3 regions of the Chryseobacterium lathyri genome follow, and region 3 is predicted to be linked to each of the others. Evidence: riboswitches for the same ligand, from Rfam matches in the RefSeq annotation. Region 3 holds a riboswitch; each other region holds the start of a gene.
The links. A riboswitch is a leader RNA that binds a small molecule or an ion and turns the genes downstream of it on or off. The one in region 3 is predicted to bind S-adenosylmethionine.
Positions count from the first base shown of each region.

Region 1: another riboswitch for S-adenosylmethionine. It lies ahead of LC418_RS03935 (SusC/RagA family TonB-linked outer membrane protein); the one in region 3 lies ahead of LC418_RS00845 (TonB-dependent receptor plug domain-containing protein).
Region 2: another riboswitch for S-adenosylmethionine. It lies ahead of LC418_RS04700 (alpha/beta fold hydrolase); the one in region 3 lies ahead of LC418_RS00845 (TonB-dependent receptor plug domain-containing protein).

Region 1 is NZ_JAHXYG010000001.1:864,282-867,569, reverse strand. It holds gene LC418_RS03935 (SusC/RagA family TonB-linked outer membrane protein) at 1-1,599, opposite strand, end outside; SAM riboswitch class I at 1,683-1,779, opposite strand; gene LC418_RS03930 (hypothetical protein) at 2,062-3,288, opposite strand, start outside.
Region 2 is NZ_JAHXYG010000001.1:1,016,932-1,020,219, forward strand. It holds gene LC418_RS04695 (MGH1-like glycoside hydrolase domain-containing protein) at 1-1,014, opposite strand, end outside; SAM riboswitch class I at 1,202-1,308, shown strand; gene LC418_RS04700 (alpha/beta fold hydrolase) at 1,366-2,304, shown strand; gene LC418_RS04705 (ACT domain-containing protein) at 2,306-3,288, shown strand, end outside.
Region 3 is NZ_JAHXYG010000001.1:185,899-189,186, forward strand. It holds gene LC418_RS00845 (TonB-dependent receptor plug domain-containing protein) at 1-1,839, opposite strand, end outside; SAM riboswitch class I at 1,937-2,045, opposite strand; gene LC418_RS00850 (alpha-amylase family glycosyl hydrolase) at 2,148-3,288, opposite strand, start outside.

The DNA.
Region 1 (3,288 bases), 680 kb from region 3:
TCCACTGAAGCTTCCCAATAAAGCAGCTGCATCAGGTTCATAATAATAAGGAAGCGAAAACTGGCTTCTGGAACCGGATATCGTCTGGTAATCATATTTGTAAAATTCCTGCCCTCCCAAAACATTAAGATGATGTTTGCCGAACTTTTTATCGAAAGTCAGAATATTACTGGTTGTATAAGATAATGTTCTACTGTTTGATTTCGTTACAGAGCCACCGATCTCACTGCCTTCTCCGATAAGAGGATTTGAATAGTAATGACCATTATAATTCACCAAATCAACAGAAAAGCTGGTTTTAAATTTCAGTTCCGGAAGGAAAGTAAAATCTAAAAATCCTTTTCCTGAGAAATTGTCTTCTTTATTCTCGTTCTTGTCCAGAGGCAGTGTTGCCGCTGCATTTTGATTCTGCAATGCACTTGTAGGCCGGTATTTCCCGAAATCATAAATTCTATTTCCTCCAGCATCCAACACATAGCTTCCATCTGCATTTCTTTCATAATACGGATAGAAAGACGGAATTACCCTTGCCGCATTAATGATATTGTCTGTTCTCGAATCTGAAGACGGCGGCGCATTCTGAATACTGTTGGTATAGCTTAAATTAGCACCTGCATTCAGCCATTTCTTTACTTCAGAATTGATTTTTAACCTTGTGGAAAATTTTTGAAATCCAGATTCTATAGCAATTCCTTTATCATCAAGATATCCTAATGAAAAGAAATAATTGCTTTTCTCGCTGCCTCCACTGATATCAAAATCCACCTGGCTTCTGGAAGCTGTTCTTTGAAGAATATCTCTCCAGTCATCATTCCACAATGCTTTTGCTCCGGGAACAAGCTTTCCATCAGTACCTACAGGGTTGGGAAAACCGGCTCCGTAAGGATTGATTCCCAAAGCAGTTGTCAGGTTATCACTCGCCATCTGTGCTGCCTGCTGAGAAGTAATCTGTCCCGATTTATACCCGTTTCTCAATGCTTCCCAATACAGCTGAAAATATTGATCCGTGCTTACCTGCTTATAATCCTTTACCGCTCTGCTGGAAAATCCCTGACTGATATTAAAATTGATTCTTGATTCTCCTTTCTTACCAGATTTTGTTGTGATGATAATAATCCCGTTAGCTCCTCTTGAACCATATAATGAACTTGCCGTTGCATCTTTCAAAACACTGATGGATTCAATATCATTGGGGCTGATGGAATTGATGTTTCCATCAAAAGGAATTCCGTCTACCACATACAACGGATCACTTGAAGCACTTATGGAGCCAACCCCTCTTATTCTCACAGAAGCAGTAGAACCCGGCTGTCCTGAGGCACTTACTGCCTGAATTCCCGGAACCTGCCCCTCCAGCGCTTTTGTAATATTGGTAACCGGTCTGTTATTGATTTTATCACTGGATATGGTAGCTACTGAACCGGTATAACTTGTTCTTTTAGCCTTACCATAAGCAATGACAACCACTTCATCGATTTCCTTTTCGTTAACCGTATCCTTTTTAGTTTGGGTCTGAGCCTGTATGCCCATTATTCCTAAGAAAAATACAGCAACAGGTGGAATCCAAACTTTAGAATTAATTAAATTCTTACTAATCATAATCAATTTTATTTATCATATATTAAAAACTTGCCCTTTGCAGAAAAGACAGCAAAGGGCATCGCTCAATACGATAAACCATGTGCTTATTTTTCCTTTATAGGCTGAATGTAACACCTTGCTCAGGGCAGGTTGTTAAGATTTCACAGGGTCAGTTCCCTCCATCTTTCTTTATAAGCCGATCGAAATATGTTTGCAAATCTAAAAACAATTAGTCTACAAAACAAGTAGACTTTAAATTTTATTATGAAATATTTCCAAAAATCAACTTAATTTTTATTTAAAAACCCAATAAACAAGCACTTACAAATATTACATAATTGTTAAATATGAGAAATATCATTAATAATAATTGAATTGATATTTTATCCGATGCGTATCCGGAATATAAAAATGACGCTGGCAGTGGCAGCGTCATTTTTTATTTTGAAATCAAATTTTAGATTTTACTTTTAAATCAAATTAATACAGCCTCTGGATGGATACAAAAACTTCCAACGTATTATCTAAATTATTGGAATCCGTAGTAGTATTCCCATTACCTGCACTGGTAAAAGATTTATTATCTATACGCAGTGCATAATAGACTCTATACCATTTGTTATCCGCAGTAGTAATGTCAAAAGTTACTGTTTCGTTTCTACCATAGGTAAGATAAACTCCATCATCAAACTGGGCATAATTATTTGGAAAGACCAATAGATTGCCCCCATGGGAGTCACCGGTATGGGTCGATACTTCAGAAACCCATACTTTTGCGTTGGCCGCCGTGATATTATAGAGACGGGGATCAAAATTCGTACTCGCCCCACTGGAATCAAATGCATTGGGAGAAGTAATGAAAGCATCAACTCTAAAAGTATTGTTGATTATAGGAAGATCATTAAGAAACTGGCTTAAAAGAAATGAGGCTGTTTTACGCGGAATTGAAGAATGGTAATATACCAGCTCCCCAGGAGCAATCACTGCTCCTGCCCCCACTGTTGCACTACAGCTCTGTCCTCCGATATTTATGGCAAAAGTGGTAAGTGTAGGACTGGAAACAGTAGGCACACCCGATACCGTATAGCTAAGAATTCCCGATCCTACATTGAAATTCCCTGCAGCTAATGTTGCAGTAAGCCCATTTACAGGCCCTACAGTCTGCGCAGGATAAACGCCACCGTTTCCTCCGGTATAAGGAACAGTCATTGTCCCTGTATAAGGTGTTCCGGCAGTATAGGTTCCCGGTGAAAGCGTAACTCCGTTACAGGTAATAGCACCTAATGTTCCGGGAGCAAGAGAGCCATTGTTAAATGTTCTCCATTCCGTACCGTTCCAGAATACATAGCCTACATAACCAAGCCCTCCGGTTCCTAAATTATACACAAGCAGTCCTGCAGCCGGTGAAGGTATTGTAACCTGATCAGTCTGAGAGGTCAATGCTGCCTTCGGTCCCAGAAGTCCTTTTTTACTTCCAACCGCAAGCCCATCCACATTAATGTCCAGAATTGCAGATGCATCAGGTACTGTAGTGCCAACTCCTATACTTCCGGATGATGTCACCGTAAAATCATTGGATTGCTGTACAGCCGTTGGGGACCCAGTTGCATTATTATCTTTTGAGCCGTCCACATGGAAAGTTCCTTGTGGATTTGCAGTATTAATCCCAACCTGAGAATAAAATAAACCCGAAATAATCATTAAAAA
Region 2 (3,288 bases), 830 kb from region 3:
ATTGTAGAACTCATCCGTCTCGGCAATTCTGGTATTGAAGATCTCATCAAATTGATCAAAAGGTTCATCTGTTTCATCGGGACATAGCCTGAAATCAAAAATTTTGGACTGTCCTGCTCCAATCATTTCATCAATAATAAAAGATGCTTTGGTACCCCTTTTTTCAGGATTTACCGTATTACTTCCATAAATGATATGATCATTTATTCCATCTTTAAAATAGGTGTTTCCCGGATAAGGAGCTCCATATAATTTTGGGGTATTGGTTTCATTTTCACAGAAAGCACTTTTAGCCGCAAGATTTCTTGAATAGAGTTTTTTAATCGAAATGCTGTCATGGTTAATATCAATACATCCGTCATAGGAAGCATTCATTTGGCCCTTATATGTATTGTAACCCCATTTCCAGTTATTTCGGAACCAGGCAGTTGGAGCTATAACGATGGGAGCATCCTGCCGGCTTCTGTTGTGAACTGTTACTCTTGCAAGAATATCATTGTGGTCTCCCTTACAATATTCAATGAAAATATCGAAATATTCATCGTTATTAAAAATTCCCGTATCAAATATCTCATATTCAGGTTCCTTTTTGCTTCTCCTGCCATTTTCAGCAACAAGATCATCGTAAGGAAATGCATTGATCGGATATTTATACACCATTTTCATATAGCTGTGGGTAGGTGTATTATCTAAGTAATAAAAGAGTTCTTTGATATCCTCTCCGTGATTACCCTGAGGATTGCTTAAGCCAAAAAAGCGCTCTTTTACAATTTTATCTTTTTTGTTCCAAAAGGAAAAGGCAAAACAGAAAATCTGCTTTACATCGGAGATTCCAGCGATCCCTTCTTCGCCCCATCGGTAGGCATAACTTTCTGCATTATTATGGTTGGCGTAATGCCAGGCATTTCCGTTCGGGCTGTAGTCTTCGCGTACATTTCCCCATTGCCGGTTGCTGACGTATGGACCCCAGTTTTTCCATTTAGAATCTTGTAATCTTTCTTTTTCAACAGTCATATTTCATCACTTTTCAAGTACGAAGTTAGTTTTTTTGAAAAATAATTCCAATTCCTTCCGCCTGAAGAATTATTAACATAGCCTTGAAACACTTATTATTACACGGTTTTTTAATATTAAATATTTTTTCTTTTAAAATTTAAAAGAAAAGACTTATCTTTGCCGAGCGTTCATTCAAATATTGAAAATGTTATCAAGAAAGGTTGAGGGATTAGACCCTATGAAACCTTAGCAACCCTTTGTGCAAGCAGAGAAGGTGCTACGTTCTACCAATTTATTTTGGACAGATAACTTACTGAAGTTCTTTTCAGCCATTCCTGTGGCATTTTCAATTGTATTAAAATAATAGAATTGAAAACAGAACTAAACTATATTAATCTTTCGTATCGAACCCATTCCCAGAAGGAATACCATATCCCGTTGACTTATCAGATCTTCGGGAAAGACCTGTTTACAGCACCTGTTATATTGGTAAATCATGCTTTAACCGGAAATTCAAATGTTTCCGGTGAAAAAGGATGGTGGAAAAAGCTGATCGGTGAAAATCAGGTTATTGATACGACTCAATATACCGTTCTGTGTTTCAATATTCCCGGAAACGGATATGATCATTTTTTAATTGACGAATACGAAGACTTCACGCCTTCAGATATTGCAGAAATATTTCTGAAAGGGCTTGAAGCTTTACATATCAAAAATCTGTATGCCATTATCGGAGGTTCACTCGGAGGAGGGATTGCGTGGGAAATGCTTGCCAAGCAACCACAGTTGGCGGAGATCTTTATTCCTATTGCCTGCGATTTTAAAACGCACGACTGGCTTCATGCGCAGTGTCTGGTTCAGAAATTTTTACTGAACGGAAATGATGAGCCCCTGCAGAAAGCAAGAATTCATGCTATGCTGTGTTACAGAACACCTCAGTCCTTAAATGACAGATTTCAAAATAGATACGATCAAAAAAATCAGCGGTTAGAGTCCGAAGATTGGTTGGTTTATCACGGAAATTCATTAAACGAAAGGTTTAGTTTAAAATCCTATAAACTGATGAATCACTTGCTGATGAATATGAACACTGAAGAAGAGCAGTTAACAAAAATCAGCGCCCGAATGCACTTAATTGCAGTAGACACAGATTTATTTTTCCCCGCTTCAGAAATTCGAATGTGCTTTGAGCAGCTGAAAGAGAAAAAGAAAGAGGTTTTCTATCATGAAATACAGTCAATTCACGGGCATGATGCCTTCCTAATGGAATACGAACAATTAAATACTATCATAAAAAATATTTTGTAGAATGAGAAATGCTAACGAAATAAAGTTTTTAAAGAACAGATCAATCATCAAATTTGAAGGAGAAGATTTCCTGGGCGAAATCGGGATCGACGGAAGAATTTTTAAAGCGCTTACTTTGGCGCGCATCAGTGTAGGAGTGATCTCCCAACAGGCTATTGAAAACGGAATATCTATTCTGGTAAATGAGGCCGATGCAGAAAAAGCAGTGACTTGCCTGATCGATGAGTTTGAAGCAGAAAGGAAATCAGGAAAGGTTTCACAGATTTACAGCATCAATAATGTTTCCGTACTTGGGTTTGTGGCGGAAGATTTCAATAAAGTACTTGCAGAATTAGCCAGAAATAATGTCTTTCCACTTCTTCTCAACCAGGTTGCGGCCGAAAAGAGAGTGAATATTGTCGTTACCTCTTCCCAGGATGAGAAAACGAAGAATATCATTGAATCCGAAATTTTCAAAAAGCCTAAAACCGTTCACTTGGCAATCATTGGTCACGGAAATGTAGGGAAGACTTTAATAGAGCAGGTTTTACAGTCTTCTGAAGAAATCAAAAGACGTAAAAAAATAGATCTTAAAGTGGTTGCAGTAGCCAATTCAAGAAAAATTGCATTCAATAAAAAAGGTTTTAATACAAACTGGAATGATGAGATTTTAACAGCAGAACATCCATCAAATGTTGAGGAATTAATCAACTTCTCAAAGGAAAACCAGCTGGAAAACCTGATCGTGGTAGATAATACGGCAAGCAAAGATTTTGTGAAAAATTACCATGCACTGGCTGAAAATGGCTTTGACCTGGTTTCATCCAACAAAATTTTCAATACTCTTCCAATAGAAGAATACCGTAAACTAAGATATACGTTGAGCAAAAATAACAGACGTTATCTCTATGAAACCAATGTAGGAGCAGGCCTTCCATTGATTGATACCATAAAACTATTACACCTTTCAGGAGAAAATATTACAAGAATAAAAGGAGTATTCTC
Region 3 (3,288 bases):
ATTACTGGTGATCACTATTCGGTCTTTTACTCTGATCCAATATCCGTCAACTGTTACAAACAGCCTGTTGGCAGGTTTCAGGGTAAGGCCTGCACTGGCATTGACTGATGTTTCTTGTTTTAATTGATCAAATCCAAGCGCTCTGGCTGCATCACTGTCATTCCTGAAAATCCCTTTGGTTACAATTCCCGATCCTGAAGTGGAGATGTCGGCATAGGAATTATTAAAATACTGCTGCTGAAGCGATGGAGCCCTGAAGCCAGTTCCTACTGATGCCCGTATTGCATAATCTTTTACAAATTCATATCTCACGGCCAGTTTTCCATTCAGTGTATTTCCAAAATCTGAATAATTTTCAAATCTTCCTGCCAGATCTATGTTCAATTTTTTAGCGATATCATAAGAAACATCAGCATATACGGCTGTTGAATTCCTGGATTTCTTTAAAGCATTGTCCGGAGAAAAACCGATAAATGATTGTGAGCCGCCATTCCCCTCCACGGTAGATCCGGGAACCGCAGGATTTCCATTGATATCATACCGGGTGTAGGAAGCTTCATCTCCCGGTTTGATCTCGTACTGCTCAAAACGGAATTCTCCCCCAAATGCTATATTAAACTGATTCAGATTTTTAGAAACATCAAGATTCACCGTGTTCTGAAGAAAGCTGTGCGCTCCTGCATAAAAGCTCGTTGGAGATTTCGCCCCTAAAGATGCATTATTGGTATTGTCTACATTATAATTGAAAGTATTGCTTCCGAAAGTATTACTTACATCAAGCAACCAGTTGTTAACATTATATTTTGCCCCTACAGCATAAGAAAAGTCGTAAACCTGCGAGTTCAAAGAGGCCTGAAATCCGTTTGGATAGATAGAAGAAACTACATTATCTTTTTCTCCGGGAAGCCTTCTGAAACCGAAGCCTTTTCCTTCTTTAATACTGAAACCTCCAAAGGAATACAGCTTAAAGCTTTCACTTAAAGGGTATTCAGAATTAAAAAACAACTGGGCCTGCCTGATTTGTGCATCCCCGATCTGAAAATTAAAGTCATCCCTGGTAAGGCCTCGTTCTCTAATAATCTGATCATCAGCAGCTCTGGCCGCGATAGGATCATTAGCAAATTCATAGGCAAAATTATCTCCGAAAATGTCCAGATCATGATTTTGAGTTCTTGTGGTCTTTCCTCTGTGGCTCAATTGCAATGAAAGGTTTATATAACTTTCCTTTTTCCCAAGAGAAGATCCGTAATTGATTCCGGCCTGATAGGTTTCACCATCATTTCTTCCGCTAATTCCATAGGATGCTGAAGCTGATGCTCCTATATCTTTCTTAAGAATAATATTGACTACTCCTGCAATGGCATCAGAACCGTATTGTGCTGCTGCACCGTCTCTTAACACTTCTATCCTGTCAATAGCGATTATCGGAATTGTACTGAGATCTGTTCCTACAGAGCCATTTCCAACGGTATTCTGATAATTGACCAGTGAAGTGGTGTGTCTTCTTTTCCCATTGATGAGTACCAAAACCTGATCCGGCACCATTCCTCTCAAGGTTACGGGATCAATATGTTCTGTCCCGTCAGAAGCTGACTGCCTTACAGAATTAAATGATGGAATCACATAATTCAGCAGATCCTGAACCGTCGTCTGTGGCGCAGATTTCTGTAGCTTTTCTATATTAATAACATCTACGGGAACCGGTGTTTCCAGTTTTGTCCTTTTCGTATTGCGGTTTCCTACGATAATTATATCTTCGATCTGATTTCCTTTTTCCTGTTCCTGTGCGTTCACCAAAACAGCTCCCAGGAGTATAACAGACAGGCTTAATTTTTTCATCTTTGTCCTTGTAAATTAATCATAAATATTCCCCACGGACCTCATCCGCAGCTATAAAAGACTTCAAGAAATGGAATTGTTGTCAGAATATTGACTTTTCTCATCTTCCCCAAACTGGGTTGGAATTAGCACCTTTACACTTTTTAGAGTCGTGCAGGTTGCTAAGGTTTCATAGGGCCAAATCCCTCCACCTTTCTTGATAAATCTACTGCAAAAGTAGACTAATATTTTTAATTGGCAAAAATTAGATTTATATATTCTGTAGTGTTTTATAAAAAAGAGGGACGATGTTTATCGTCCCTCTTTTGTTATTTAATAATCATCTTCTGAATGGCAGTGCCTGTTTCAGACCGTAGATGAACCAAATAGGTTCCCGGCGGGTAATTCGCTTTCAATTCATAAGTTCCGTTTTCGGTATTTAATTTAATGGAATCCAATTTTTTACCGCTCATGTCAAAAATAACAATCTCTCCGTTTTTGGCTTTATGATATATTAATTTTGCCACACCGTTTTTCACAGGATTATCTGCAATCTGAAGCGAGAGTTTATTCGCAGCATTTACATCAGATGTTGACAGTGCCCCTGCGTAATTTCCAAAAATTCTGAACTCTCCCGGTTGTAAGGTAATAGGAGCTGTTGTAGAAGCAATATTAGAAACAGAGTTATCCATCAGGTTCTGCCACTGCCCTGTATAAGGGAAGTAAGGAACAACATTTTGAGCGGCAGTGGTATAATTCGCCAAAACTACCACATTCTTCATTCCTGCTATTGAATTGTCATATACATAAATTCTGGTGATCAGGCCTTCAGGATCGTTGGTAAGATTGTTAGACTCTACAGTATATGTTTTGGATTTGAAAACCGGATAAGTATTTCTGATATTGATAATTTTAGCCCAGGTATTATACACTGCTTTTCTGTTGGCGTTGGTATCATATCCTAAAGTAAAGGCAACAGGTTTTTCATCTGTACGGCATCCGCTGCTGATTGTACCGTCTGCACATCGGTTGATGCTGAATTCATAGCCCAATTCACCAAACTGCCAGATCATTTTCGGGCCTGGAATGGTAAAGAATGTTGCTCCGAAAGTTTTCATTCTTTCAAGAGCAGTGTTCAGATTGGTAACGTTGTAACTTCCATTAACCGCACCATACGCAAGGTTTTTAAACATCAATCTTTCTTCATCGTGACTTTCCCCGTATCCTACAGCATGCATATTGGTAAAGCCGTGAAGACTGTGGTTCATTCTGTCATAGTTACTGTTTTCCTTATAGCCCATTGTGTTTTGGTTGTAAGGCTCAGTCTGCTTATTCCAAAGCATTACCCCTTTTCCTTCGGCAATTCTATAGTTGGCCCACTGCTGCTCTTCAGCATCGGTTCCTAAATGTTCAAATATCATATAGGAATTTGGGTCTATAGCCCACTGTTTGTCGGCATAATTTTTCATA